Regions from separate parts of the Novosphingobium sp. BL-52-GroH genome, predicted to be linked through region 2. Evidence: predicted binding sites of a transcription regulator. Region 2 holds the regulator's gene; each other region holds the start of a gene.
What was found. Region 2 encodes LexA, which represses DNA repair genes until DNA is damaged. Its sites were predicted from a motif close to GTTCCNCNCTTGTTCT; they were not measured.
Positions count from the first base shown of each region.

Region 1: the regulator LexA is predicted to act here: its motif matches at 3,252-3,267, upstream of ACFFDA_RS24675 (ImuA family protein).
Region 3: the regulator LexA is predicted to act here: its motif matches at 6,955-6,970, upstream of ACFFDA_RS29305 (putative DNA modification/repair radical SAM protein).

Region 1 covers NZ_CP171152.1:2,485,657-2,495,683, reverse strand. Annotated here, with positions in the region: gene ACFFDA_RS24685 (error-prone DNA polymerase) at 1-1,061, opposite strand, end outside; gene ACFFDA_RS24680 (Y-family DNA polymerase) at 1,058-2,608, opposite strand; gene ACFFDA_RS24675 (ImuA family protein) at 2,490-3,224, opposite strand; gene ACFFDA_RS24670 (glycosyl transferase) at 3,410-4,573, opposite strand; gene ACFFDA_RS24665 (response regulator transcription factor) at 4,830-5,507, shown strand; gene ACFFDA_RS24660 (sensor histidine kinase) at 5,504-6,862, shown strand; gene ACFFDA_RS24655 (putative bifunctional diguanylate cyclase/phosphodiesterase) at 6,917-9,424, opposite strand; gene ACFFDA_RS24650 (TonB-dependent siderophore receptor) at 9,722-10,027, shown strand, end outside.
Region 2 covers NZ_CP171152.1:359,503-369,529, reverse strand. Annotated here, with positions in the region: gene ACFFDA_RS14340 (citrate synthase) at 1-643, opposite strand, end outside; gene gltX (glutamate--tRNA ligase) at 666-2,117, opposite strand; gene ACFFDA_RS14330 (ComEC/Rec2 family competence protein) at 2,240-4,363, shown strand; gene lexA (transcriptional repressor LexA) at 4,430-5,119, opposite strand; gene ACFFDA_RS14320 (molybdopterin molybdotransferase MoeA) at 5,232-6,449, opposite strand; gene moaC (cyclic pyranopterin monophosphate synthase MoaC) at 6,446-6,931, opposite strand; gene trpC (indole-3-glycerol phosphate synthase TrpC) at 7,113-7,901, opposite strand; gene trpD (anthranilate phosphoribosyltransferase) at 7,914-8,906, opposite strand; gene ACFFDA_RS14300 (anthranilate synthase component II) at 8,903-9,526, opposite strand; gene ACFFDA_RS14295 (phosphodiester glycosidase family protein) at 9,523-10,027, opposite strand, start outside.
Region 3 covers NZ_CP171152.1:3,474,227-3,484,253, forward strand. Annotated here, with positions in the region: gene ACFFDA_RS29285 (FecR family protein) at 1-843, opposite strand, end outside; gene ACFFDA_RS29290 (RNA polymerase sigma factor) at 937-1,458, opposite strand; gene ligD (DNA ligase D) at 1,682-4,231, opposite strand; gene ACFFDA_RS29300 (UdgX family uracil-DNA binding protein) at 4,326-5,714, opposite strand; gene ACFFDA_RS29305 (putative DNA modification/repair radical SAM protein) at 5,711-6,952, opposite strand; gene ACFFDA_RS29310 (flagellin) at 7,191-8,015, opposite strand; gene ACFFDA_RS29315 (DUF808 domain-containing protein) at 8,192-9,136, shown strand; gene ACFFDA_RS29320 (glutamate ligase domain-containing protein) at 9,273-10,027, opposite strand, start outside.

The DNA of each region.
Region 1 (10,027 bases), 1.4 Mb from region 2:
GTGACGTCCAGGAAGTAGCAGACCAGCGAATTGGCCGCGCTGCCGCGCCCCTGGCACAGGATGGGAGGCTTGAGGCTACGCGCGTGGTGCACGATGTCGTGGACGGTGAGGAAGTAGTAAGCGTAATTCTTGAACCGGATCAGCTCGAACTCCTCCGTCAGGATCTTGTGGTATTCGTGTCCAAGCCCTTGGGGAAACCGCTTGGCCGCCCCTTCCATGACAAGATGTTCCAGCCATTCCTGCGGCTGCCAGCCTTCAGGCACGGGTTCGTGCGGGTATTCGTAGCGCAAGTCCTTGAGCGTGAAGGTAATGCAGCCGAGCAGGTCCTGGGTCGCCGTCAATGCCTCGGGGCAGGCCTGGAACAGGCGGGCCATCTCCTTCGGCGCCTTGAGATGCCGCTCGGCGTTGATGGCGAGGCGGCGGCCGGCGGTCTGGACTTTCAGGCCCTCGCGGATGCAAGTGAGGACGTCCTGCATCGGGCGGTCGTCGGGGCTACCGTAGAGCACGTCGTTGGTGGCGATGAGCGGGACGCCGGTGGCGGCGGCGAGGTCGATGCGCTGCGCCAGGCGGCGCGCGTCGCGGCCGGCGCGCGGCATCGTGGCAGCAAGCCACAGGCGCGGCGTCGCGGCGCGCAAGGTGTCGAGCAAGGGTGCATCGGCGTCCATGGCTATCAGCGCGAGGTCCTGCGCGTGGTCGAGCAGGTCGGGCAGGCACAGCTCGCATTCGCCCTTTCTGGCGCGGAGGTTGCCGAGTGTCAGCAGGCGGGTCAGGCGGCCCCAGCCGTGGCGGGTCATGGGGTAGGCGACCACGTCCGGCGTGCCGTCGGCGAAGACCAGGCGGGCGCCGACGATCAGTTTCAGCCCGCAGGCCTCGCCGCCGATCTCCTTCCAGGCGGTGAAGGCGCGCACCACGCCGGCGACGGTGTTGCGGTCGGCGATGCCGATGCCGGTCATGCCCAGCGCCTGTGCGCGCGCCACCATCTCGGGGCCTGGCGAGGCGCCGCGCAGGAAGCTGAAGTTGGTGGCGGTCACCAGTTCGGCGAAAGCGGGAACCTCGATCACGGGAACTGGCCGTGGAGATACCAGCGCGGCTCGGGCGTCTCGCCGAACAGGCCGTGGCGGAAGATCCAGTAGCGACGCCCTTGCGCGTCCTCGATGCGGTAGTAGTCGCGTGTCTCGCCGGCACCGCCGGGCAAGTGGCCGCCGCGCTTGCGCCACCATTCGGCGCCGATCCGCTCGGGCCCTTCGGCGAGGCAGACGTCGTGCAGCGTGCCCTGCCAGCGGAAGCGCTGGGGCGGGCTGTCGGGGACGCCGGCGATCACTTCGACCGGCTGGGGCGGATCGAGCAGCAGCAGCGGACGCGGCGGGCGATCGCATGTCGCGGGCCATGGCAAGGGACGTGTGTGCTTGGCCGAAACCATGGCCTGCGCGCGTTCGGGCAAATGGCGGTCGCGGGGCACAAGGCGGCTGACGCGGTCTTCGCCGAGGCGCACGCCGAGCCGGTCGATCAGCGCGGCGACGCTGTCGTCCACTTCCTCCTTGCCGCCCTCCAGCACGCGCTGGCGCGAGGGCAGGTGCTCGGCGCCGAGCACCGCGAGGCGGATCGCATCGAAGCCGTAGCCAGGGTCGAGCGGATCGGACAGCGTCTCGATCCGCTCTCTCAGCAGGCGCATGACGGCAGCGGGATCGCGCACCGGCTGGCCGGTCTCGACCGCGAGGCGGGGCTTCGCGTTGTCGCTGCGGTGGAGCACCACGAGGAAGCGACGGCCGCCGAGTTGCCGTTCCTCCAGGATGCGGCCGGCCTGGCCCAGCAGGTCCTCGATCACGTCTAGCGCGTCCTCGGTGCGTGCCAGCGGTTCGGGGAAGCGAGTCTCGAGGCGGATCGGATCGGTGGGCCGCAACGGCGTGATCGGGCTGCCGGCCTCGCCCAGAATGGCGCGCAGGCGCATGACCGCGACTTCGCCGAAGCGCGCCGCGAGGCCCGCCATCGGCCGCGCCGCAAGATCGCCCAGCGTGGCGAGGCCGGCGCGGCGCAGGCCGGCGAGCGCCTTTTCGTCCAGTTCCAGTGCGGCAACCGGCAGGGCGCGCACGTCCGCGCCGCCATGCCGGGCCAGCGCACGGGCGGCGGCGGCGTGGGGGGCGAGCGCGTGGCGCACGGTGTAGCCGACGGCGGTGCGTACGCGGGCAACGAGTTGCGCCTCGCCCCCAGATAGGTGCGCGCAGCCGGTGACGTCGAGCAGCAGGCCGTCGGGCGGGTCGGGCGCGACGAGCGGGGTGAAGGTTATCATCGCTTTCGCCAGCCGGTCCAGTTCGCGCGCGTCGGCCAGGGGATCGTGCGCCATCGTGGCAAGGTCCGGGCAACGGGCGCGGGCATCGGCCAGGGTCATGCCGGCGGCGAGACCCTGGCCGTGCGCCGCCAGGTTGATCGCCGCGAGCCGGAGCGCCTGCCCATCGCGCGCGACCAGGGCGCCGGGAACCTCGGCATCCCCCTCAGGCCGCGCGCGTTCGCACGGCAGCCAGGGAAACCACAGCGCCAGATAGCGGCGCGGCTGTCCCTGCGTCGGCAGGAGGCTCGGTGCGGATGATGGGCTCTTCTCGGAAACCGCCATGTTCTTCGTTCCATTCCAGTCGCCAGGTGAGGCCCCCCGGCCCGCCGCGCCGGCGCTGGAGTTCGACCAGCAGGGCAGGCGGTCCGGGCGCGCGCATCGCCAGCGGGGTGGAGGGGGCGTTGGAGACCGCCCAGCGGGTATGCGCGGCACTGGCGCGCGGCTCGGCGTCGCCGCGCAAGACGACGATCGGCAGGCGCGAGCCTTCCGCCGCGAGGATCAGCCGGCGGCTGGCGACGAGGTCGTATTCGCGCAAAGGCCCCCAGGCTTCGAGGACCACCGCCCCTGGCCCCGGACAGCGCGCCGTATCGAGGCCTGCGCGCAGCAGTGCGGCGTCGCTGGGCGCATCGACGATCACCAGCCGCGCGGGGTCGAGGCCGAGCGACGCCCAGCCCTCGCCGCAGGGCTCCATCCGCATCGTGCGGGCTTTGGCCTTGCGAACGCGCAGGAGCATGATCGGACGCGCGGGGTCGGCCTCGATCGTGGCGAGGGCGAACGCCAGCGCCGAGGCCCAGCCGTCGGCAGCAGCGTGGACTTCATGGAGCTGGCCCTTGGCTAGGCGCGGGAGCGCAGTACGCGTTGGTGGGTCGGTGGTGGGCGGGGCGTGGGACTGGAACATGGAACGCGACTCGAATCAGGAGAATGTGTTCCTATTATGTTCCATATCGAGGAGGTAAGTCCACCGCTTGCTCGGCGGTCATCGCGAGAGGGGATGGCATGCGTATCCCTATCCTCCCCTGTCGCGCAGCAATGGGGAGTATCCGGCGACGGCACTCCCCGGTCGGGCCGGGGACGACGAACCGTTCAGGCCGCGCACTGCCTCGTCTCGGCCAGGCCGGCGTAACGCTCGACCTGGTCCGCCGCTTCGCCGACCGGGTTGCGGCCCTTGAAGCCGGGCGTGCCGTCCAGCGCCCAGGAGATGCCGTCGATGGTGTAGGCCATCCGCTCGCGCTGCCAGGCGGCGTAGGCGGAGTGGCTGGCGAAAGCGCGTTCGATCGCGGCGATGGGGTCGGCTGCGGGGACGATCACCTCGCCGAAGTGCCACATCGCGTAGTCCTCGCTCTCCTGCCAGTCGACGCCCCGGGCATCGACGAACAGGCACGGGCGCGGGTGGACGAGAAATTCGTAGACCTGGCTGCTCACGTCGCCGAGGTAGAGGTCGGCACCCAGAGTGTAGGTCATGTCGTTGCAGCGCACCGAGCCTGTGTCGACCACCACGCGGCCGGGCACCGCCAGTGCCTCCAGCTGCCGACGCCGCCGCGCCGACCAGCGCCGTGCCAGCCGCACATGCGGGGCAACGACGAGGTTGTAGCGCCCGTCGCGCAGGACCGCCTCGACCAGCCGCCGCCCGAACGTCTCGATCGAGGAATGCTTCTTCGAGAAATGCGGGTTGTAGAGGATCGTCGGAAGGCCGTTGTCGAACAGCGGCGCGCGGGGCCGGGGATCGGCGAGAATCGTCGAGAGCTTGATCGGGCCGGTCACCGTGCAGGCTTCCGGTGCGACGAAGCCGCTGGCCACCAGGCGGTCGCGGTCCTTGCGGCCGGCGACGAGGACCTGTTCGAACAGGGTGAAGCGCTTCTCGAAGCCGACCGCACGATCGCCGGCGCCGTGGGGGATGTGCAGCATCGGCGGGCAGTCCGCGCGCAGCTTGCGCAGCATCGTCGAGGTGCGTTCGGCACACAGGATCGTGGAGGCGGCGCACAGGCGGCGCGCCCAGACGGTGAGGCGCAGCGCCTTGTGCATCTTGCTGGGAAGGACGCGCGCCGCGGCCGGCAGGCGCATCACCACCACTGCAGGGACCGCGCCGCCGAGCGCGCGCGCCTGGGCAGCGGCGCGGGCGGCTTCCTCGTCGTTGCACACGAAGAACGTCACCTGCCCCGGATGGCGCCGCTCCAGCTCGCAGGCCACCGGCAGGATATGCGCGAACTGGTGCGCCCCGCCGATGGCGATCACATGAACCCGGGGCACGTGAACCCCGGGCACGTGAACCCGAGACTGTACTGCATCGATGCGACCCGAAGCGGCACGAGAGGACAGGGGCGCCTGTGACGAGGCGTTCTGCGATACTGGCATTGTCCATTCTTGCCGAAACGACATGTCGCGCGGATGGAGCCTTCGTGTACTTTTGTCCATGTTCGTTCCACCGCGACCTCGACGCAGGGCCGGCGGGGGGATAATGCACCGGATCGCGGCAAGGCGCGCACGGGACCGGGTCGACAATCCGATGCAGATACTCCTGGTGGAAGACGATGCCGCGCTGGCGGCGCACATCATGGCCGGCGTGCGCGAGGCCGGGCACGTCGTCGAACACTGCGCGGACGGGCGCGACGCCCTCGTGCGCGCCACTTGCGAGATCTACGACGCGATCATCCTCGACCGCATGCTGCCCACGCTCGACGGGCTCAAGCTGCTGGCCGCCCTGCGCGCCACCGACGACGCCACCCCGGTGCTGATCCTCAGCGCGCTCGGCGACGTCGACGAGCGGGTGCGCGGCCTGCGCGCCGGGGGGGACGACTACATGGCCAAGCCCTTCGCCATGTCCGAACTGCTGGCGCGCCTCGAAACGCTCGCCCGCCGCAATGCCCCGGTGGCCGAGACCGCCAGCCTGCTGCGGATCGCCGACCTCGAGATCGACCTCGCTTCGCACACCGTCACTCGCGCCGGCCGCCGCATCCCCCTCACCCTTCGCGAACTGCGGATCGTCGCCTACCTCGCGCGCAATGCCGGGCGGGTGGTCACCCGCACGATGCTGCTGGAAAACGTGTGGGACTACAACTTCGACCCGCAGACCAACATCATCGACCAGCACATCTCCAAGCTGCGCCACAAGATCGCGGGCGAGGACGGGACGGACCTGATCCATACCGTGCGCGGCGTCGGCTACATGATGCGCGAGCGATGACGCGCCTGCTGCGCAGCCTCTCGTTCCGGCTGGCGCTCAGCTATGCCGGGCTGTTCTGCCTTTCCGTGGCGCTGCTGATGGGCGCGGTCTACTGGCTGCGCGTGGTGGTGCCGATGGACCGCGCGCGCGCGCAGGTGGAGCAGGAGGAGCGCGACTTGCGCGCCCTCTACAGCGCGCGCGGGCCGGACGCGGTGCGCGACGCGCTCGACCGCCGGGCCCAGCACTCCGCCGGGCCCAAGGCGTTCCATGCCCTGCTCGCCCCCGATGGCACCGTCGCCACCGCCAACCTGCCGAGCTGGCCGGTCCGCCCCCCCGGCCACCTGACGGTGATCGAGGCCGACACCTTCGTCGACGGCACCGAGATCGACCACAACGCCCTGGTGAGCGACCAGCGCCTCCCCGATGGCGCGCGGCTGATGGTGGGCCGCGACGTCGAGGACGTGACCGACGATGCCGGGGCGCTGCGCACCGCCGCGATCTGGATCTTCGGCGTGACGGTGGTGCTGGGGCTCGCGGGCGGCTGGCTGATGAGCGTGGCGATCGGGCGGCGCATCGAGGCGGTCACGCTGACCGCGCGGCAGGTCATGGACGGGGACCTGGCCGGCCGCGTCCACGTCACGGGCAGCAACGACGACTTCGACCGGCTGGGCGAGATGCTCAACCTCATGCTCTCGCGCATCCAGAGCCTGTTCCGCGCCGTGCAGAGCGTGTCCGACAATGCCGCCCACGAACTGCGCACACCGCTGGCGAGGCTGGTCGGCCGGCTGGAGGCGCTGGAACAGAGCGCCGGGGACGATCCCGTCTTGCGCGCCGCCGCCGGGGAGGCGATCGGGGAGGCAAACCGGCTCCAGCAGATCCTCGCGGCGCTGATGCGCATTTCCCGGCTCGAGAACGGGCGCCATCCGCTCGCGCTGCAGCGCACCGACGTGATCCAGTTGCTCGACGACCTGGTGGAGTTCTACCAGCCCGAGGCCGAGCGGAGGGGCATCGAACTGGTGATGTCGGCGCGGCGCCCGCTGGTGGCCGACCTCGATCTCGACCTCGTGTTCCAGGCGCTGTCCAACCTCCTCGACAACGCGCTCAAGCACGCCGGGCAAGGCCGCCGCATCGAGCTGGCGGCGGCGCGCGGGCCTGGCGGCCTGCATGTGAGCGTGACCGACGACGGCCCCGGCCTCGAGGCCGGCGACGCCGAGCGCGTGACCGAGCAGTTCTATCGCGGCCGGGGATCGGCGGGCCTTCCCGGCGACGGCCTAGGCCTCAGCATGGTCGCCGCCATTGCCCATGCCCATGGCGCCGTGCTGGAGTTCGGATCGGCGGCGCCGGGGCTGCGGGCCTCGCTGCTGTTTCCAGGCTGATCCGCGCACGGCCGCGCCTAAAGCCTGTCCGGTGCCACATGGACAGAACAGACTCTACGCAGCGAAGGGCTCCGTCAGGGCCGCCGCCAGGGCCTCGATCGGCGCCGGCCGGGCGAACAGGTAGCCCTGGCCGAGCTGGCAGCCCATCTCGGCCAGCCGCACGCGTTGCGCCTGGGTCTCCACCCCCTCGGCCACCACCTGCTTGCGCAGCCCATGGCCCAGGCCGACGATGGCGCGGATGATCTCCTCGCTCTGTCCGTCGTCCTCGAACAGGCCGAGAGTGAAGGAGCGGTCGATCTTGAGCACGTCGAACGGCAGGTGCTTGAGGTGGATCATCGAGGCGTAGCCGGTGCCGAAGTCGTCCAGCGCCACGCTCACCCCCGCATCGTGGAGCAGTCCCAGCGCCTTGGCGGTCTCGTCGATGGTTCGGTCCAGCACCACGTCCTCGGTCACTTCGACGCACAGGCGGCCGGGCGCGACGCCGTGATCGCGCAGCCGCGCCAGCAGGCGCGATGCCGCATGCGAGCCGTCGAGCTGCGCGGCGGTGAGGTTGACCGAAAGCCGCGGCAGCAGGCACGGATGGTCGCGCAATGCCGCCAGCGCCATGTCGAGGACGTGCTCCTGCACCGACAGCCCGGTCTTCCGCTCGTTCAGCATCTCCCCGAAGATCGCCGGCGTCATCACCCCGTGCACCGGATGCTGCCAGCGCAGGAGCGCCTCGTAGGAGCCGGAGACCCCGCTGTGGAGATCGACGATCGGCTGATAATGCAGCGAGAACTCGCCGCGCTCGATGCCCTGGGCAGCCTCCTGGATGAAGATGCGCCGGCTATCGAGCTGGGCGCGCAGCGGCGGCGTGTACTCCTGCAGCCGCCGCCGGCCGAGCTGCTTGGCCTGGTACAGCGCGAGATCGGCGTTCTTGACCAGCACTTCGGGGCTTTGGGCATCCTCGGGGAAGCGCGCCGAGCCGATGCTCAGCGAAAGCGCCCAGGAGCGCCCGGCATGAGTGAGCGTGCAGCCCTGCAGCTCTTCGAGCGCGCGCTGGATGCAGAACTGCTCGCCCTCGCCGCCGGGCAGGAGGATGGCGAACTCGTCGCCGCCGATGCGCGAGACCGCGCCCAGCCCCAGTGCCGCCTCGGCAAGGCCCCGGCCGACGGCCTCCAGCAGCATGTCGCCGCCGTCGTGGCCGAGCCTGTCGTTGATGTCCTTGAGGTGGTCGACATCGATCAGCAGGAGCATGAACGGCGTCCTGGCCGGATCGTCGCACAAGCCCCGCAGCGCCGTCTGGAACGCAGCGCGGTTGCCCAGGCCGGTGAGGAAATCGGTCTGCGCGGCGCGGCGGAAGGTCTCGCTCTCGATCTCGACGAGCTTGCGCGCCTGCTCGGCCACGTCGCGCTGCTTGCCGAGCAGGCGGAAACGGTCAGCACTGGCGAGCGAGAGCGCGACCGATTCGAAGGCGAGCGCGGCGAACGTCGCCATGTCGATCGCATCGTCCTGCACCAGCACTCCGAAGTTGCGGCCCACGCGCAGGGCGAAGACCAGCAGCACCGGCGTCCATCCGGCCAGATAGAACCACACTACGCGGCTGCGCCCGAGAATCGCGATGAGGACCCCGGTGCCCAGGCACAGCGCGCTCAGGACGAAGGCGAGGTTCAGCAGGCGGTCGAGGACGATCGGGCTCGCCATCCAGCCGCCCGAGGCCGCCAGACCCAGCGCCACGTCGAGGCCGGCGACGGACCAGCCGCACCGGGTCAGCCAGCGCGGCAGCACGCCTTCCTCGATCACCGCGAGGAAGAACATGTTGCCCGCCGCGATCAGCCCGGCGACGAGCAGGTAGTCCGCGCTCACCGCAAGCGGCCCGGCGAAACCGGGCACTGCCAGCGCCAGCATGTTGGTCCAGGAGAACCCGTAGGCCAGCGCCAGCGTCGACCACACCAGATACCAGCGCTGGAACACCAGCCGCTGCCCGGTGTAGATCAGCAGGTTGTAGGCGAAGGCGGACAGGATGGCCCCGGCGAAGACGCCCATCAGGCCCAGCCACTTGTGGTCGAGCCGCATGGCGCTGGCCGCGCTCGCCGCCGAAAGCTTGCGCATGAGCGACAGGTTGTCGAGCCTGCGGAAACCCAGGTAGACGGCGCGAACCTGCGCGCCGGCAGGCTCCACCGCGATGCGCAGCATGCCGCCGGGCGCCCACCGCTCGCCGATGGTCCGGGGGGTCAGGGCGACGTGGTGGACCGTGCCGTCGCTTGCCACCACCAGCGTCGCCATGCGGTCGAACCGGGCCTGGTCGACCAGCAGTCGCCAGCCCGCGGGCATCTGCGCAAGCGCGCCCGGATCGCGCAGCTTCAGCCAGACCCATCCGTCGCGATAGGCCGAATAAGGCGGTGGGGCGGTGCAGTCGAACCGCAGCGAGGCGACCGCGGCGGCATCGTCGGGCAGGCTCGCCGGAGCGGTCGCATAGCAGACCTCGGAGCGCAGGCGCACGACCTGGGCCCCAGCCGGAACGGCCCAGCACTGCGCCATCACGACAAGCCAAAGCCCCAAGAGGATCGAACGAAACGGCATCCCGCGCCCCTACACAAGTCGCGACACATAGGTCGGACCTCCCTCCAAATGGTTAACGCAATCGATCTCCCGTCATCCGAGAGACCCCGCCACGCGCGGCATCCGGGCGGTTGCGCATGGCGCATGGGTAAAAACCTGTGGGTCAATTTCTGCCGAGCGGATGGTCGAAAGATAGCTATTGCGAATTATTCGCATTCCCATTAGCGGCGCTGCAACGAGGCTTGTCGAAATGAAGGTCCGGCACCGCCGGCCTGCGAACGGGCAGCCCAGGGAAAACGCGAGACAATGGGGGTCCTCATGAAGTCCAAGATCGTTCTGATGTTCGGCGGCGCACTGGCCGTCTATGCGATGCCCGCCGCTGCGCAGGAGGCCTCGGACGAAAGCGGCCCCCGCGCCGACGATATCGTCGTAACCGGCACCTACATAATGGCCGACAAGATCGACACCGCCACGGGCCTCGGCCTGACGGTTCAGGAAACTCCGCAGTCGGTCAGCATCGTCACCGCCCAGCGCATCCTCGACCAGAACCTCATCAGCATCGCCGATGTCATCCAGAACGGCGTCGGCGTCGTCATCAACGAGGTCGATGACGTCCGCAATAAC
Region 2 (10,027 bases):
TGGCGGGGATCACTTCATATTCTTCTGCCGGCACGCCGAAGGTCATGCGCAGGAAGTTGCCGGTGTAGCTCAGCGAGTTGTCGGGATAGACGAACGGCTGGCCGACCGAATACTTGTAGGCCATCGCTGCGATCGTGGGCATCTTCGCGATCAGGCGGTGCGAGCTGATCTTGCGATGCTCGGGGTCCGCGATGTCGGTCGAATCGTGGTAGAACGCCGAAAGCGCGCCGACCACGCCGCACATGATCGCCATCGGGTGGGCGTCACGGCGGAAGCCGCGATAGAACGTCGCCAGCTGCTCGTGCAGCATGGTATGGCGCGTGATGGTGTTCTCGAACGTGGTAAGCTCGTCCTTGCTCGGCAGTTCGCCGTTGAGCAGCAGGTAGCTCGTTTCCATGAACGAGGACTTCTCGGCCAGCTGGCCGATCGGGTAGCCGCGATGCAGCAGAACGCCTTCGTCGCCGTCGATGTAGGTCAGCGCCGACTCGCAGCTCGCGGTCGAAGTGAAGCCCGGGTCGAACGTGAACTTGCCGGTCTGGGCATAGAGCTTGCGGATGTCGACGACATCCGGGCCGACGCTGCCCTTAAGGATCGGGTACTCGAAGTCCGCGCCACCAGCGCTCAGTTTAGCCTGATCACCCACCAGTTATATCTCCTTTTGACGGTTACTCGACTGGAACGTCCGCCTGCGCACCGATACGTGCGAGGCTCTCTTCCCGTCCGAGCAAAACCAGTACGTCGAAAATCCCCGGCGAGGTCGTCTGACCTGTCAGGGCCGCTCGCAGCGGTTGTGCGAGCTTGCCGAGTCCCAGTCCCAGTTCCTCGGCCATTGCCTTCAGGTTTCCTTCCAGTTCCTCCAGCGTCCAGTCGATCGGACCGGACAGGCGCTCATGAACCGCGGCCAGGCGGCCACGCGCCTCGTCGGTCAGGAGGCCGAGCGCCTTTTCGCTCATGGCGAGGGGACGCTTGGCAAACAGGAAGGCAGAGCCTTCTGCAAGTTCGTTGAGGTCCTTTGCTCGGACCTTGAGAACGGGCATCGCGCGCGACAGCAGGTCGAGGCCGGCATCGGCAGCCCCGTCCCCGTTTGTCGGCAGGCGCGGCGCGACCAGTTCGGCGAGCCGGAGGTCGTCGGCCTCGCGCAGGTAGTGCCCGTTGAGATTGTGTACTTTCGCGAGGTCGAAGCGCGAGGGCGACTTGCCCACGTCGACCATGTCGAACCATTCGACTGCCTGCTCGCGCGATATGATCTCGTCGTCACCGTGGCCCCAGCCCAGGCGAAGCAGGTAGTTGAACAGCGCTTCGGGCAGGATGCCCAGTTCGTCGCGGTAGGAATCGACGCCCAGCGCGCCGTGGCGCTTGGACAGCTTGGCGCCGTCGGCGCCGTGGATCAGCGGGACGTGGCCATAGACCGGCACGTCCCAGCCCATTCCCTTGATGATGACGAGTTGGCGGAAGGCGTTGTTGAGATGGTCGTCGCCGCGCAGGACGTGGGTCACGCCCATGTCGTGGTCGTCCACCACCACCGCCAGCATGTAGACCGGGGTGCCGTCGCTTCGCAGGATGACGAAGTCGTCGATCTCGACGTTCTGCACGGTGACCGAGCCCTGGACGAGGTCCTCGATCGTCGTCTCGCCTTCGCGCGGTGCCTTCATGCGCACGACCCAGGGCTTGTCAGCCGGCCAGGTCGAGGGATCGGCATCGCGCCATTCGCTGTCGATGCGGAACGGGCGACGCTCTTCCTGCGCCTTCTGGCGACGCTCGGCGAGTTCCTCGGGCGTCAGATAGCAGCGATAGGCATGCCCGCTCTCCAGCAACTGCGCCGCGACTTCGGCATGGCGTGCCGAACGGGCGAACTGGAACACTGGCGCTTCGTCGCCCTGCAGGCCGAGCCATGTCAGGCCGTCGAAGATCGCCTCGATCGCGGGTTCCGTCGAACGCGCGCGATCGGTGTCCTCGACCCGCAGCAGGTACTTGCCGCCGTGGTGGCGGGCGAAGAGCCAGTTGAAAAGGGCCGTGCGGGCGCCGCCGATATGCAGGAAACCCGTGGGCGAGGGGGCAAAGCGCGTGACGACGGCCTTGGCGCCCGTCGTTCCGCCCGTTGCACTACCGCTTGCCATCGATACCACCTTATTGTCCTATGCGCGCCATGGGGAGCCCGGCCGCAACTCTTGAAAATCAGCCCCCGGAAGGCCGCGGAGCCGCTGCATTGCAGCATCGGCCATGGAACAGCGGAGGCGACTTGTCGAGGCCTTTGGCGGCCATCGAGCGATTTCTTTCGCAGGCCGGATTCGATCGCGGACCGTGGCTCACGGTGGCCTTCGCGGGCGGCATCGTGACGTGGTTTGCGCTTCCTTCGCCGCCCTTCTGGGTCGGCTTCTGCGGCCTGTGTGTGGTGTTCGCGACGACGGGGATGGCGCCATGGCCCGGGCGCGAGGCCTATCCGCGCCTGCGCAAGGCCGCATTGGTCCTGCCGCTGCTTGCGATGGCGGGATGCCTGACGATTTGGACACGCTCGGAAATTGTGGGGGAAGTGCCTTTGGAGCGCCCGTTCGCGGGTTCGTTCACGGCAAGGGTACTGGACATCCAGCCACAGCCCGCGCTCGGGCGTGACCGGCTGATACTGGCGATGCGCGAGCCGGACGGCGGCCGGTCGATCAAGATACGCCTCAACGTAACCCGTACGGATGCCGCCGCGCCGGTCGGCATCGGCGACATCGTGCGCTTCAGGGGCCGGCTGATGCCGCCGGCGCCGCCGATGCTGCCCGGCGCCTACAATTTCGCGCGGACGGCCTGGTTCTCGGGAATTGCCGGCAGCGGTTCGGCTCTCGGCGAGGTGCAGGTCGTGCGGCAGGGAGAGCCGGGCGGTGGCAGGCTGTCGGGATTGCGCCGGGCGTTGTCCGACCACATCCGCGAGCGAATCGGTGAGGAGCGGGCCGGCATAGCCAGCGCGCTCGTCACCGGCGACAGGGGCGGCATCACCGAAGCCGACGACGAGGCGATGCGCGACTCCGGGCTTGCGCACCTGCTTTCGGTTAGCGGGCTGCACGTCAGCGCCGTAGTCGGCGCCATCTACGTCCTGGTCGTGCGCGTCCTGGCGCTGTTCCCCTGGCTCGCCCTGCGCGTCCGCCTGCCGATGGTGGCCGCAGCGGTCGGGGCGCTGGCCGGCGTGGCCTATACCCTGATTTCCGGTTCGGAAGTTCCGACAGTACGATCGTGCATCGGCGCGCTGCTGGTTCTCGTGGCGCTGGCGCTGGGTCGCGAACCCCTGTCGTTGCGGATGCTGGCCGTCGCGGCGTTCTGCGTCATGCTGCTCTGGCCCGAGGCTGTTACCGGGCCGAGCTTCCAGATGAGCTTCGGCGCGGTGCTGGCGCTGGTCGCGCTCACCACGGCCGGCCCCGTGCGTGCCTTCGTCGCCCCGCGGGACGAATTGCTGGCGGCGCGGGCGCTGCGCCACCTGGCGATGTTGCTTCTGACCGGCATCGTCATCGACCTCGTGCTCATGCCGATCGGGCTTTTCCACTTCCACCGCGCGGGCATCTACGGCGCCCTGGCGAACGTCCTCGCCATTCCGCTGACGACGTTCGTGGTCATGCCCCTGCTTGCCGGTGCCCTGGTCCTCGACGTGCTGGGAGCAGGCTGGCCGCTATGGTGGCTGGCGCAGAGCGCGATCGACCTGTTGACCGGCCTGGCTCACTGGTTTGCATCGCGGCCGGGCGCCGTGGCGATCCTGCCGGCCGGGGCGAACGGTGCCTTCCTGGTGTTCGTGGCCGGAGGCTTGTGGATCGGCTTGTGGAGCGGGCGGGTCCGCTGGATCGGCCTTCCGCCTGCGCTGCTTGGCGCGGGACTGCTCGCCGTCGCTTCGCCGCCCGATATCCTGGTCTCCGGAGACGGGCGCCACGTCGGCCTGGTCGAGGCCGGTGGCCAGCGGCTGTTCGTCCTGCGTGACGGCGGTGAAGGCTATGCGCGCGACAACTTGCGCGAACTGGCCGGCATGGAAGGCGATCCCGTACCGCTCAATCGCTGGCCCGGAGCGCACTGCAACCGCGATTTCTGCGCGCTCCCACTGAAGCGCGAAGGCGGCACCTGGCGCCTGCTGGTATCGCGCGGGCGGGACGCGGTGCCCGAGCGCGCTCTCGCGGCGGCCTGCGATCGCAGCGACATCGTGATTTCCGATCGCTGGCTTCCGGGCAGTTGCCGCCCCCGCTGGTTCAAGGCGGACCGGGGCCTGCTGAACCGAACCGGCGGACTTGCCGTGCACTTGTCCGAGCGGCGGTTGGCCACCGTCGCGGATGGCGAGGGCGAACACGGTTGGTGGCGCCCCTCGGAACCGGGGCCAGCGACCATTCCCGACCCGCCTCGATGATCGGTCGGAAATCGTCAGGGAGCTTGCACTGAGGTTCGCACGGGGCTCGTGCCGCGACACCTCGTTTCAGTGATAGCGCCGCAGCAGTCCTGCAAGCTTGCCCTGGACTTCGACTTCGTCGGGGCCGTAGATCTGCGGTTCGTAGGCGGCGTTGGCGGGATCGAGGCGGACCATGCCGTTTTCCCGGCGCAAGTACTTGAGCGTCGCTTCTTCGCCGCGGATCAGGGCAACGACGATTTCCCCGTCGCGGGCGGTGTTGGTGCGCTTCACCAGTGCGAAATCGCCATCGAGAATACCTGCCTCGACCATGGAGTCCCCGGACACTTCGAGGGCGTAATGCTCCCCGGAGCCGAGCAATGCCGCAGGGACCGACAGCGATGACTGCCCTTCGAGCGCTTCGATCGGAACGCCGGCGGCAATTCGGCCATGCAGCGGAATCTCGATGACGTCGTTGGCTGCTTCGGGCGCGCGCTGGGGCGTGCGGCCGGGCGTGTCGTCGTTGCTGTTGGCCGGCGCGGGGCGCGGGGCCCTGGTGCCGGTGTCGTCAGGCTGGCGCAAGACTTCGAGGGCGCGGGCACGATTGGGCAGGCGACGAATGAAACCGCGTTCCTCGAGCGCCGAAATCAGGCGATGCACGCCCGATTTCGATTTCAGGTCCAGCGCTTCCTTCATCTCCTCGAAGCTGGGGGAGATGCCGCTTTCCTCAAGCCGGGCCTGGATGAAACGGAGCAATTCGTGCTGCTTGCGCGTCAACATTGTCGCTGCCTTCTCGTTGCGACCGGGCGAAGGTCCCTTCGGCCGGGAATGTTCCTATCGCGAACATTGCGAGAACAATTAAGCAACGAATTTAACTGCGTCAAGCAATGCCTCAGGCGATACCGCCATTCCGGAGCAGGAATATGCGCACTTCGTCACCGGGCTCTGCGGCAGGTGCGCGGGCGGGTCGATCGATCAGTACGTTGCTGGCGGCTAGCGAGGCGAGGGCGCCGCTGTCCTGTATCGCGTGCGGCACCACGGTTTCGCCGTCCCACCATCCACGCAGGAATTCCCGGCGTGGCCCGTTGGCGCGGACCGGAGTGCCGAGGCGGGTGGTGATCCGCATCGGCAGTGCCTCGCCAGCCCCCAGCATCCGGCGCAGCAGCGGGAGGAGGAAGTGATAGGCGGTCACGAAGCTCGACACGGGATTGCCCGGAAGTCCCAGGATGATCTGCCTATGCCCATCGCGTTGGCGGGTCGCGACGAGGATCGGCTTGCCCGGCTTGATGGCGACGCGCCAGAAATCGAGACTGGCGCCCCACCCCTCGAGCGCAGGGCGCACGAGGTCGTGGTCGCCGACCGAGGCACCGCCGCTGGTGACGATGACGTCCGCTGTCGACGCCGCATCGAAGGCTGCGGTGAGTGCCGCGATCGTGTCCGCCACGGGCCCGATGCGGTTCGCTTCCACCGTCAGCGAGCGGGCGAGCGCGAGCAGCATGGCACCGTTGCTCGCGGGGATCTGGTGGGGGCCGCACAGCTCCGGATCGGAGGCGAGTTCGTCGCCGCTGTCGATCACGGCGATCCGCGGCATGCGGTGGACGGGAAGGTGCTTGTGCCCGGCGGACATCGCGAGCGCCGCCTGGGCCGGGCCGATGCGGGTGCCGGCGGGCAGGACTTCGGCGCCTTCGGCAAAATCCATGCCGCAGGGGCGGATGTGCTTGTGCGCGGGTTCGGGCGGCTCGCCGGTCATGACGAGGTCGCGGTCGCGCCGGTCGAGGTCTTCCTGCAGGATCACCGCCTCGGCCCCGCGCGGGAGGATCGCGCCGGTCGAGATTCGCACCGCCTCGCCGCTCGCGACGATGCCGGGATAGGGATGGCCGGCAGCGCTTTCGCCGACGATGCGCCAAGGACCGGCAAGGTCTCCGGCAGTGACCGCATAGCCGTCCATCGCCGACAGCGCCGCTGCGGGCTGGGTGCGGCGCGCCTGCAACGGCTCGGCGAGATAGCGGCCGAGAGCCCCCTCGACGTCGACGTGTTCGATCGAAAGGGGGGCCGTGAGCGCAAGCAGCCGGGCCTGCGCCTCTTCCAGCGGGAGCGGGGCGGAACTCATGCGCCCCAGCCCTCCGCCTGCCAGTGACCGGACTTGCCGCCGCGCTTCTCGACAAGGCGAATCGCGCCGATCACCATGCCCTTGTCGAGCGCCTTGGCCATGTCGTAGATTGTCAGGAGTGCGATGGAAGTGGCTGTCATTGCTTCCATTTCCACGCCCGTCCTGCCTGTCAGCGAGGCTGTCGCAGTGGCCCGGATCGCATCGGCCTCGAACGCGAAGTCCAGGTTGACGGCGTCGATCATCAGCGGGTGGCACATCGGGATGAGGTCGGAGGTCCGCTTCGCGGCCATGATCCCGGCGATGCGCGCGGTGCCCAGCACGTCGCCCTTGGGCGCGTCGCCGGCCCGGATCGCGGCGAGGGCCTGCGCCGACATCTCGATCCGCCCCGAGGCGACCGCGATACGCTGCGTTTCCGCCTTTGCTCCCACGTCGACCATGCGCGCGGTGCCATCCGAATCGATATGGGTGAGGGATTTGCTCATGTTACGCGATCGATCCCGAACAGGTTTACACGGTTTACACTGTCCAGGACCGTAAGACGAAGGGCGGTCCGACATGCCATCTTGCGGACGGGACGAGGGCGGGCAGGGGACTTCATGCCGCTTCGATGACACATCCTGACGCGGTAGGACAGAGGGCGCGCGACCGGGGTTACGGGGTGGTTCAGGCGCCCGTCAGGAGCGCGCGCGTGGCGGCTTCGACGTCGGGCTGGCGCATCAGGCTTTCGCCGACGAGGAAAGTCCGCGCACTGGAGGCCAGGCGCTGGAGGTCGGCGTATGTGTTGATGCCGCTCTCGCTCACCAGCAGGGTGCCTTCAGGCGCGAGCGGGGCAAGGCGCTCGGTCGTCCCGATGTCGGTGACGAAGCGCTTCAGGTCTCGGTTGTTCACACCGATAAGCCTCGATTTCAAGCGACTTGCCCGCTCCATCTCAAGTTCGTTGTGAACTTCGACGAGGCAGTCCATGCCGCGTTCCAGCGCGGCAGCCTCGATTTCGGCCATGAGCGTGTCGTCGAGCGCGGCGACGATGATGAGGATCGCGTCCGCGCCGATCGCCCGGGTCTCGGCGACCTGCCAGGGGTCGACCATGAAGTCCTTGCGGATGACCGGCAGCGTGCAGGCGGCACGAGCGTCCATCAGGAAGTCCTCGTGGCCCTGGAAGTAAGGCGCGTCGGTGAGCACCGAGAGGCATGTGGCGCCGCCCTTTTCGTAGGCGACCGCGTGTTCCGCGGGGCGGAAGTCGGGGCGGATCAGGCCTTTCGACGGGCTCGCCTTCTTGATCTCGGCGATCAGTGCGAAGCCGGTTGCCGCCTTGGCGCGCAAGGCTGCCTCGAAGCCGCGCGGGGCGGTCGATTGGGTGGCGATGGCGTCGAGGTCGGCGATCGTGGCGAGCCCCTTGCGGGCGGCGACTTCCTCGCGCTTGGTGTCGCAGATCTCGGTGAGCTTGTCGGTCATGCTTGTCGTCTTTCAGGCGCGCGTCGCCGCGATCCAGCAGTCGAGCAGGGCCTTGGCGAGGCCCTTGTCGATGGTTTCGGCGGCTTCCTCGACGCCTTCGGTCCAGCTTTCCACTTCGCCCGCGACGAGCAGGGCACCCGCCGCGTTGAGCAGGACGGCGTCGCGGTAGGCCCCGGGTTCGCCCATCAGCAGGCGGCGCAGGGCCTCGGCGTTGTAGGCTGGGTCGCCGCCGCGGATCGCCGCGACCGGGGCGATGGCGAGGCCCGCGTCCTGCGGACTGACGCGGCGCATCGACAGCTCGGCGCCGCGCACGTCGGCCACTTCGTTGCCGCCGGCAAGGCTCAGCTCGTCGAGGCCTTCGTCGCCCGAGATCACCATCGAGTGCTCGGTGCCCAGGCGCAGCAGCGCCTCGGCGTAGATCGGCACGTAGGCGGGGCGGGCGATGCCGACCAACTGGCGCGAGACTTGCGCGGGATTGGCGAGCGGGCCCATCAGGTTGAAGATCGTGCGCCGGCCGAGCGCCTTTCGCAGCGGCATGAGCCGCCCCATCGTCGGGTGGTGGCGCGCGGCGAACAGGAAGCCGATGCCGATCTCGGACAGCGTCGATTCGGCGGTTTCCACCGCACGGTCGAGGTCGAGGCCAAGCGCTTCGAGAGTGTCGGCGGCGCCCGCCTTGGAGCTGGCGGCGCGGTTGCCGTGCTTGGCGACGGGGACGCCGGCGGCCGCGACCACCAGCGACACCGCGGTCGAGACGTTGAGGGTGTGGAAGCCGTCGCCGCCGGTGCCGCATACGTCGATGGCGTTGGCGGGGGCATTCACCGGAATCATCCGGGCACGCATCGCGCGGGCGGCGCCGGCGATCTCGCTGGCGGTCTCGCCCCGGTCGGACAGGGCGACGAGGAAGGCGGCGATCTGTTCTTCGGGCACCTCGCCGTCGAGGATCGCGGCGAAGGCGGCCTCGGCTTCGTCTTCGGCGATCGGGTGCAGCGGATCGGGAAGCGTCATGCGGCCTTCGTCTCGTCGGCGACGGGGGCGATCACCCGGTCGGGCAGTCGCGCGTCGATGCCGGCGAGGCGCAGGAAGTTCGCGAGCATGGCGTGGCCGTGTTGGGTGGCGATGCTCTCCGGGTGGAACTGGACGCCGTGGATCGGCAGTTCGACATGGCGGAAGCCCATGACGTGGCCGTCGTCCGAGCGGGCGTTGACCACCAGCGTCTCGGGGATGTTCTCGACGATCAGCGAATGGTAGCGCGCCGCCTTCATCGGCGAGGGCACGTTCTCGAACAGGCCGGTGCCGTCGTGCTCGATGGTGGAGGTCTTGCCGTGCATCAGCCCGCCGCGCACGACCTTGCCGCCGAAGTACTGGCCGATCGACTGGTGCCCCAGGCACACGCCGAGCAGAGGGATGCCCGCCTTGGCCGCCGCGCCGACGAGGCCGAGGCTGATGCCCGCCTCGTTGGGGGTGCAGGGGCCGGGCGACACGAGGAAGCCTTGCGGGGCCATCTCCATCGCGAGGCCCACGCTCAGCGCGTCGTTGCGCACGACTTGGACTTCGGCGCCCAGTTCCATGACGTAATGGACCAGGTTCCAGGTGAAGCTGTCGTAGTTGTCGATGACCAGGATCATTTCTTCGCCTTTGCGCTTTTTTCGACGACGATCAAGGGGCCGAGCGGGGGGCCGCCATCGACGCGGCCATGTTCGGGGTCCCACAGCGAGGAGACGCTGCCGTCGAGGAAGAGGGCGTTCGGGCATTTCAGCCCGTCGCGAAAATAGCGGGCGAGCCTGCCGAACGAGACAGGCTCGTCGGAAATGACGAAGTGGGCGCGTCCCTGCGCATCGACGCCGACGCCGTTGCGGACCTTGAGCGACTTGCCGGCCTCGTCCGCGGCGGCGTCGATCTTCGGGTGCAGCTTGCCGGCGATGACCAGCATCGGCCCGGACTGGGTGCCGAAATCGGGGCGGTCGGTGACGCCTTTCTCGAAGTCCTGCGCGGTGCGGACATGCCAGTTGCCGGCCGCGTCGCCGTAGAACACGCCGTTGGGCAGGAGGTGGAAATTGCCCCAGCCTTCCCGGGTGTTGAGTGCGTCGCGCTTCTCGCCTTCCTCGACGTAGTAGCCGATCGGGTAG
Region 3 (10,027 bases), 440 kb from region 2:
GACCAGGATCGAGCCCGAGACGGTGCCGGCCGAACCGGGCGCGGCGGCATAGTCGATGCCGGTCGCGCGGCGCAACTGTGCGGCGACGTCGTCGAGCGAGGCGATCTCGAAAGTCAGGCGCCCCTCGCGCCATTCGCCGACCCGGGCGGGTTCGACCTTCGACAGCGTATAGTCGGAAGCCCCGGCGCGGCGGCGCAGGATCTCGCCTGGCGAAACGCGGACGTCGGCGCCGCCGGGATCATACTGCACCGCGCCTTCGGATACCGCGACGCTCAGGCCCTCGCCGTCGCTGCGCACGTCGAAGACGGTGCCGATGTCGACCAGCCGCCGGTCGCCGACCGTGACCTCGAAGGGATCGGAGGCGTCATGGCGCACGGTGAACAACGCCTGGCCGGAGTCGAGTCGGGCGAAGCGGTGGTCCTTGCGGTCGAACGTCACGGCAGTGCCGCCGGCAAGCTCGATCCGGGTCCCGGCGTCGAGCGTCACCGCGCGGGTTTCGCCCAGCGCGGTCTGTACCGTGTAGAGATCGCGGCTCTCGCCCTGGAACAGCCAGAACGCGCCGACCAGCGCCAGCGATGCGGCGATGGCACTACTCATCCAGCCACGGCGCGACCGGGCGCGAGGTTGAGCGCGATGCTCGGCCACGTCGTCGTTGGCGGGGCCGGACAGGGCGACCAGTTCGGAAGCCTCGGCCACCGAGGCGGTGACGTCGTCGTAGGCGCGGGCGTGGGCCGGGTCGGCCTCCAGCCAGAGCATGAACGCATCCCAGTCGGCGAACGCGGGGTCGCCCGTGCGCACCGCCCAGTCGAGCGCCTGTTCCCTGATCGTGCCGTCACTCGCCATTACGCGCTCCTTCTGCGGCAAGGACGGAGTCGATCGCCGCCAGCCTTGCCGCCAAAGTGGTCGCCAAAGTCGTCACATGCGTCATGAGCGGCCTCATCGCGCCCGGTCCCTCCATTCGGCGAGCGCGCGATAGGCCACGCGCAAGTCGCTTTCGACCGTGCTCAGGCTGATGCCGAGGTCGGCGGCGATGGTCTTCTGGGCCACGCCGTCGATGCGGTGGCGGCGAAAGATCGTGGCGGCCCGATCGCCCAGCGCGTCGAGCACCGCCAGCACGCCGGCCGCCTCCTGCGCGGCGGCGATGCGGCGTTCGGCGGAGGGTTCGGCAGAGACTCCGGGCGGGTCTCCGGCGTTGATCTCGGTCCAGTCCCGGTCGCGCGCACCGGCCTGTCGTTGCGAGCGGAAGCGGTCGATCATCAGCAGGTCGGCGGTGCGGAAAAGATACGAAAGCGGCGAGGCGACGGGGCCCGGGCGGCTCGCGGCGATCTTTAGCCACACGTCCTGCACGAGGTCCTCCGCCGCATCGCCGGCGCCGCGCGCGCGCAGGAATCGCGTCAGCTTCTCCCGGTTCTCGAGAAAAGCCGCTTCAAGTCCGGCGCTGGAGGGTCCTGTCGTCACTGGATACTTGGATTGCTGTAGTCGCCCGCGCAGATAGACGTTCGCGTCGGCGCGGGGAAGGGCCCAACGCGCAAGCTGCGTGAAGCCGGCCGGAAAGCCCCGAACCGGACCACACCCTCACCCGACCTTTTCACGACAGTGTATCCTGAATGGGAGGCGGGGTCGGGGTGTGGGTCGGAACCGGGCCGGAAAGTCGCCATTCGGCGGCTTTCGAAGCAGAAGCTCAGAACTCCGGCAGCGTCTGGTCGGCAAAGCCCCAGCCGCGCAAGTCCCGTGCGCGTTCGACCAGCGCGTCGGCATCGCCGATCGAGAAGGGGTGCGCGTCCGTCATCGCATCGAGTTCGTCCCAGGCGATCGGCACGGCGACCGGCGCGCCGACGCGGGCCCGGGCGGAATAAGGCAGGACGGCGGTGGCGCCGCGCTGGTTGCGCAGCCAGTCGATGAAGATGCGGCCCTTGCGCTTGGCCTTGCTCATCGTCGCCACGTAGCGATCGGGTTCGGCCAGGCTCAGCGCTTCGGCGAAGCGGCGGGCGAAGTCCTTGTGCGTGTCCCAGTCGTGACCACGCTTGAGCGGCACCACGACGTGCACGCCCTTGCCGCCGGAAAGCATCGCGAAGCTGACCAGGCCGATGTCGGACAAGTGCGCGCGGATGTCCTTGGCGGCGCGCACGCATTCCTGGAAGTCGAGCGCCTCGTCGGGGTCGAGGTCGAAGATCATGCGGTCCGGCAACTCGACCTCGTCGGCTTTGGAGGCCCAGCCGTGGAACTCGATCGTGCCCATCTGGACGCAGGCGACCAGCCCCTCGGCATCGGTCACGTACAGATAGTCTTCCGTGCCTCCGTCCTTCTCGCGGATCGGCACATGGCCGACGTGCGGCCCGAACGAGCCGCTGTCGTGCTTCTGAAAGAAGCATTTCTTCGCGCGCCCCTGCGGGCAGCGCACGAGGCTGACCGGCCGGTTGGCGGCGACCGGCAGCATCAGCGGGGCGACGGCGGCATAATAGTCGGCAAGGTCGCCCTTGGTCTCGCCGCTTTCGAAAATCTCGCGCTCGCGGTTGGAGACCTTGACGTCGATCCGTGCCTGCGGGGCGGCCTGCGCCTTTTCGGGAGTCACGCTGCTTGCCTCCTTGTCCGCGCGCAGGCCGAGGAAGCTGCCGTGGCGCACGCGGCCCTCGGCGGTCAGTTCGGCAAAGGCGATCTCGGCGACCAGCCTGGGCGTGACCCAGCTCGCCCCGCGCGCATCGATGCGGTCGACTTCCAGCGGCGCTGTCTTGCGCGCCAGCTTCTCCAGCCGGGCCGCCATGTCGGCAAGACCGTCGGCATCGAACCCGGTGCCCACCTTGCCGCGATAGACCAGCGTCCCGCCTTCGTACTGCCCAAGCAGCAGCGAGGAGAACGGCCGCCCCTTGGCGCTGGACTTCGCCCAGCCGACGATGACGAACTCCTGGCGCCGGGTGCATTTCACCTTGACCCAGCTTCGGCTGCGGCGTCCGGAGTAGGGTGCGTCGACGCGCTTGGCGATGATGCCTTCCTGCCCCGCCCCGCACATCGCGGCGTAGAGTTTCTCGCCCGCGCCGATGACGTGGTCGGCGACGAAGACGGGCGGCCTTGCCTCGACCAGCAGTGCCTCGAGCCGCTCCTTGCGTTCGACCTGGGGCAGGGCGGCCAGGTCTTCGCCATCGATGTGGAGCAGGTCGAAGGCGTGGAATTCGAGCGCGTCGTCCTTGCCCTGGGCGCCATGGCCGCGCTTGAGCACCGACTGGAGGCTGGAAAAGTCGGGGTTTCCGGCAGCATTGCGGACGATGATCTCGCCGTCGATGAGCGAAGGCGGCAAGTCCAGCGCAGCGACGTGCGCGGCGAGGGGGGCGAACTTGTCGGTCCAGTCGAGGCCGCTGCGGGTGTAGACCCGGACCTTGTCGCCCGCCGCGGCAACGAGTGCGCGGTAGCCGTCGAACTTGATCTCGTGCATCCACAGGTTGCCCGTCGGGACCGTATCGACCAGCGTCGCCAGTTGCGGCGCGCGGAACTTCGGCGGCTGCCCGGCGGTCTTGCGCACCGGCCGGGCTTTCCTGTCGTTCCGTGCGGAAGCCTGTCGCATCACTTGGGTGAAGGCATCGCCCTTCTTGCCCTTGAGCGAATGGGTGCCGGCCTTGTCAGCCTCGATCTCGGCCATGGTGCGGCCGGTCAGGACGCTGGTGAGGGCTTGTTCGACCAGCGTGTCGCCGCTGCCGGCATGGGCGTCGTTCACTTTGCGCAGCAGCCAGTTTTCGCGCTTCTCGCCGGGGCGGCCCTTCATGCGCACGAGGAGCCATTCGCCCTTCATCCGCTCGCCTTCGAGCGTAAAGTGAAGATGGCCGTCGGCGATGTCCTTCGCGCTCTTGCCCGCGATCGGCGCCCAGGTCCCGCGATCCCACAGCATCACCGTGCCGCCGCCGTATTCCCCCTGGGGAATGCCGCCCTCGAAGCCGCCGTAGCTGAGCGGATGGTCTTCGGTGCGCACGGCGAGGCGCTTGTCGTCGGGATCGATGCTGGGGCCACGGGTGACGGCCCAGGACTTGAGCACGCCGTCGACCTCCAGCCGGAAGTCCCAGTGCAGGCGCCGCGCCGCGTGCTTCTGCACGACGAAGCTGTTTCCCCCCTTGCTGCTGGCGCGCTTGCCCGAAGGTTCGGCGGTCCTGGCGAAGTCGCGCTTGCGGTTGTATTCGGCCAGGACGTCCGCGCCGGGATCGACCTTGCCTGAATCGGCAGCCTTGCTCTTCGCCCGCGCGGCCATGGTACGTCTCCTTCTCGTGCGAAGAAGCGGCGCAAGCGTCCCGTGGTTCCCGCTCCGTGGTTCCCGCCCCGTGGCTCCCGTAAGCCGTTCGACCTCAGACGTTCGCCAATAGCTTCGACAGACCCGCAAGATCCTCGGCAAACCGCGCATGTTCGCGCTCGCGCGCGGCGCCATCGAGGCGCAGGAGATAGCTGGGGTGGGCGGTCAGCCATACCGTCGTCCCGTCCGGCTGGACCAGTGCCTGCCCGCGCTCGCGCCCGATCGAAGGAGTGCGGCCGAGCAGTCCGCGGGCGCTGCTGGCGCCCAGTGCCAGGGTCACGCGGGGCTTGACCAGCGCCCGCTCGCCGTCGAGCCACCAGCGGCAGATGTCGATCTCGCCGGCCGTCGGCGTCTGATGCAGGCGGCGCTTGCCGCGCGGCGCGAACTTGAAGTGCTTGACGGCATTGGTGATGTAGGCCGCCTGGCGATCGATGCCGGCCTCTCCCAGCGCGCGGTCGAGCAACTGGCCGGCGGGGCCGACGAACGGACGGTTCTCGCGTTCCTCGGTGTCGCCGGGCTGTTCGCCCACGATCATCAGCGCGGCGTGGGCGGGGCCTTCGCCCATGACCGCGCGCGTCCCGTTGCAGCCGATGGCGCAGCGGCGGCATTGCGCGATGCCCTGGGCGACGGCCTCCAGGCTGGTGGGGGCTGCGTCCTCGAACAGGCTGGCGCCGATCGCGATCATCTCGGTCTCCCGCTGTCTGGCCCCGGCGATGAGATCGGGGATCTGGCGCGCTTCGGGCAGGTTCTTCCAGTAGCGGCGCGGCATTTCCTTGAGCATCATGCCCACCTTGAGCCGCGCGGGGTTGAAGATCGAACGGTAGTAACCGAGCCAGAGTTCCTCGGTGGCGTCCTCGTCGGGGGCATCGGCCTTCGAGGCGGGCAGGCCTTCGAGCAGGGTCATGCCGTCCCAGTGCAGCGACAGGCGCGGGGTGAGGATCGACCAGCGCTGGCTGGCGAAGCGGTTGACGAAGAAATCGGCGTTGTAGCGCTCGATCCGGTGCTCGGGCTCGAACCAGGCGATGTAGCGTTCGACGCCGTCGTCGTCGGTGACGGAGCGGAAGCGCACGAAGGCGCGCATCTTGTGGATGTCGCGGCGCACTTGCCGGGCCAGCCGTTCCAGCGCGGCGACGTCGCGGTCGGCAGCGTCGTCGAGCAGGCGGGGGCAGTCCTGCAGTCGCCAGAGCACGCGGTAGAGCAGCGCCAGCCGCGCCGGATCGGCGTGCAGGACGACACTTCGGGCCAGTTCGACGAAAGCGCGGCTGGCGCGCACTTCGCGGGCCGGGCCAGCGGGCGCTGCGGAGGGCGCGGCGAACAGGTCGCTCGTGCCGCCCGCCTCGCTCCAGGCGACGGCATCGGGCGGGGTGCCCAGGCCGATCAGCCGCCGCGCCTCGCTGCGCCAGGCCTCGAAATCGTCGGGCTCGTGCAAGTCCACCGCGATCATGCGAACAGTTCCATCTGCCGGGCCGGCGGCGTGAGGCTGGCCCGCAAGTCGGCGCGGTCGGTCAGCAGGGTGGGGCGCCAGTCGGCAGTGACGACGAACGGACGCAGCTTCCTTACCGAGGTGGTGAGGCGAGCCACGTCTTCCAGCCGGATCGTGCGATAGCGGCGCGCTGCGATCAGGGCGTCGATGGCCTTGGTGCCCAGGCCCGGCACCCGCAGCATCGCCTCGCGCGGGGCCTTGTTGAGATCGACCGGGAAAGCCTCGCGGAATTTGAGCGCCCAGGCCAGTTTGGGATCGATGTCGAGCGGCAGCATCCCGTCCGCGTCTGCCGCCTGTTGCACTTCGTGCGGAGCGAAGCCGTAGAAGCGCATCAGCCAGTCGGACTGGTAGAGCCGGTGTTCGCGCAGCAGCGGCGGACGCTTCAGGGGCAGCACCGCGCTGGCCTCGGGAATCGGGCTGAACGCGGAATAGTAGACCCGGCGCAGGGAGAATCGGTCGTAGAGCGTGCTGGCCTTGCCGACGATCTGTGCGTCGCTGGCGCCGTCCGCCCCGACGATCATCTGCGTCGACTGGCCGGCAGGCGCGAAGCGCGGGGCGCGGGTGAAGCGCTTGCGCGAATCCCGGGCCTCGTCGATCGCGCTGGAGAGGTTGCCCATCGCCCCTTCGATGGTCGCGCCGTTCTTGTCGGGCGCGAGGCGGGCAAGGCCGGCGTCGGTGGGCAGTTCGACATTGATCGAGACGCGGTCCGCCCACAGCCCCGCCTGCGCGAGCAGTTCGGGATCGGCCTCGGGTATCGTCTTGAGGTGGATGTAGCCGCGAAACTGGTGCTCCTCGCGCAGGATGCGGGCGACTTCGATCAACTGTTCCATCGTATGGTTGGACGACTTGATGATGCCGGAGGAAAGGAACAGCCCCTCGATGTAGTTGCGGCGGTAGAACGACAGGGTGAGGTCCACCACCTCCTGCGGCGTGAAGCGTGCGCGCCGCACGTTCGAACTCTTGCGGTTGATGCAGTAGTGGCAGTCGAAGATGCAGTGGTTGGTCAGCAGCAGCTTGAGCAGCGAGATGCACCGCCCGTCGGGCGCATAGGCGTGGCAGATGCCCATGCCTTCGGTGGAGCCGAGCCCCTTGCCGTCGCGACTGTCGCGCTTGGCTGTACCCGACGAGGCGCAGGACGCGTCGTACTTGGCGGCATCGGCGAGAATCTCGAGCCGTTCCATGACGGTGGGTTGGGACATTCGTTCTATTTATGTTCTTGCGCACCAAAGGGCAAGGGCTTCCTTTCCGGCAGGGGGAGGGGCACGCTCGGCAGGACGCGAGGTGTCGCGATCACGAGGGGCCACTCCACTACCCCCGCGGGTCGTTCCCCGCCGCGTGCCGGGTGGGAATCGAAACGCCCGGCGGTCATGGGATTGACCGCCGGGCGCCGCCCGCTCTGGGGCCCTCCGGGGGACGGGAGGCCTTGATCGATATTGCTTAGCGCAGGAGCGACAGGACGTTCTGCTGGCTCTGGTTGGCCTGCGCCAGCATGGCGGTGGAGGCCTGGCTGAGGATCTGGGCCTTGGCCATCTGGGTGGTCTCGGCGGAGTAGTCGGCGTCCTCGATGCGGCTCTTGGCGTCGGACAGGTTGGTGACGGTGTTGGTCAGGTTGTTGATCGCCAATTCGAGGCGGTTCTGGCCGGCGCCGAGCGAGGCGCGGGTGGCGTTGACGTCCTTGAGCGCGGCGTCGACCTTCGAGAGCGTGGTGGTCGCCAGCGCCGAAGTCGTCACGTCGAGCGAGGAGGCGGTCAGGTTGCTGCCGTCGATCGCCTTGGAGGTCAGCGTGACCTTCTCGCCGGCGTTCGAGCCGGTCTGGATGTCGAAGGTCAGGTCGGTGCCCGAGGTGGTCGAGATCAGCGTGTTGCCGTTGAACTTGACCTGGGTGAACGAGTCGCCGATCTGCGTGGTCAGCGCCGAGACTTCCTGCTGCATGGCGGCGCGGTCCGAGGCCTGGTAGGTGCCCGAGGCCGACTGGATCGCCAGTTCGCGCACCCGCTGCAGCATGTTGCCCACTTCCGAAAGCGTGCCTTCCGCGGTCTGCGCCAGCGAAATGCCGTCGTTGGCGTTGCGGATGCCCTGGCTCATGCCCTTGATCTGCGAGGTCATCGAGGTCGAGATCGCCAGGCCCGCCGCGTCGTCCTTGGCCGAGTTGATGCGCTTGCCGGTCGACAGGCGCTCCATCGCCGTCCCCAGCATCTTGTTCGCCGACGTCGATGCGTTCGATGCGCGGATCGCGCTGATGTTCGTGTTGATGACTGACATGATATTTCCCCGGTAAAGCCTTCTCAATGAAGGCCCCGATGCTGGCGCCTTCTTCGTATGGGAAAGAGAACGGCGGGGGCGCGAATGATTTAAGCCGGCCATGCTTTCGCTTGATCGTCGGTCCATTCGCCCGCATGGCTGCGTCTACTTCGCACCTGCAAACAAAAGGATTCCAGATGCCCTCCGGCCTTGTCGCCCTGCTCGACGACGTATCGGTCATCGCCCGCGCCGCCGCAGCCTCGCTCGACGACGTCGGGGCGGGCGTCGCCAAGGCCGGGACCAAGGCCGCAGGCGTGGTGATCGACGATGCGGCGGTCACGCCCGGCTACGTTACCGGCTTCACGCCGGATCGCGAACTGCCGATGATCTGGAAGATCACCAAGGGCTCGCTGTTCAACAAGCTGGTGATCCTGCTGCCGATCGCGCTGTTGCTCAGCGCCTTCCTGCCGCAGGCGATCACGCCCATCCTGATGCTGGGGGGGCTCTACCTCGCCTTCGAGGGCGCCGAAAAGGTCATCGAGAAGCTGGGCGGCGAAAAGCACGGCGAGACGCTGGAGGACCCGATCGAGGACCCGGTCGCCTTCGAGAAGACCCGCGTTTCGGGCGCGGTGCGCACCGACCTGATCCTCTCGGCCGAGATCATGGCGATCGCCCTGGCCGAAGTCGGAGACGAGACGCTGCTTGCCCGCGCGGTCACTCTGGCACTGGTGGGCATCGCGATCACCGTGGCGGTCTACGGCGCGGTGGCGCTGATCGTGAAGATGGACGACGTCGGGCTGCATCTGGCCCAGAAGGCCAGCGCGGCCGCGCAGGCGACCGGGCGGTTCCTGCTCAAGGCGATGCCGGTGGTGCTGGCCCTGCTGGGCAGCGTCGGCACGCTGGCGATGCTGTGGGTGGGCGGCGGCATCATCCTGCACGGGCTTGAGGAACTGGGCGTACCGCAGCCTGCGCACGTGGCGCACGGCATCGAGCACGCGCTGGCCGAGGCGACGGGGCCGCTCGGTCCGGTGGCGGGCTGGCTGGGCTATGCGGTGGCCTCGGCGATCGTCGGGCTGGTGCTGGGCGCCTTGGTTGCGGTCGGGGTCCACCTGGTCGGCAAGGCGCGCGGCAAGGGACACTGAAGGCTTGGGGTCGCCGGTGTCCGGTCGGAAACTGTCGTTTCCGGCCTGACATTCGCCTCTCCCGCGAATTGCCCCTCAGGCTCTTGGAGGTGGGCGTGGCCTCGTCCGCGATCCGGGAGCACGTCCGGGATCGCGGTCAATTCAAAGCGGCGAGCAGGTCCCGCGCAAACACCGTCAGCGTATCGTCGCGCGCGCCCATCACCACGATGCGGTCGCCGTCCCGGGCGTTTTCAGCCATCCAGGTCCCGCAATCCGCGCGCGAGGGAATGTGCAGCGCCCGGCCGCCATGCGCTTCGATGAGGCGCACGATGCGTTCGCTGCCTTCGCTGCGGTCGACGCTGCCGCCGAAGTAGACCGGATCGCACAGCACGGTCACGTCGTCCGCCCCCAGCTTGCGGGCGAGGACTTCGGCCAGTTCCGCGCCCATCTGGCGCAAGGGGCCGTAGCCGTGCGGCTGGAAGAACGCGATCACGCGGCCGGGGTGCGCCTTGAGCGTGGCGAGCGTCGCCGAGACCTTGTCCGGGTTGTGGCCGAAATCGTCGATCACCGTCACGCCGCCGGGCGAGGTGCCGACGATGTCGAACCGCCGGGCCAGTCCCTCGAACGAGGCGAGCGCGGCGACGGCCTCGCCGATCGGCACGCCGGCGGCATTGGCAGCGGCGATCGCGGCCAGCGCGTTGTAGAGGTTGTGCCGGCCCGGCACCTTGAGCGCGAGCGCGTGCGAGGTGCCGTCGCGCCGGTCGAGCACGGTGGCGGAAAGCGTGGTCGGCCCCTCGACGATACCGGCGGCGCCGATCTGCGCTTCGGGCGCGGTGATCCCGAACGTGACCAGCGCCTGCGCGCGCGCGGCCAGCGCAGCGGTCTCGGCATCGTCGAGGTTGATCGCGGCGA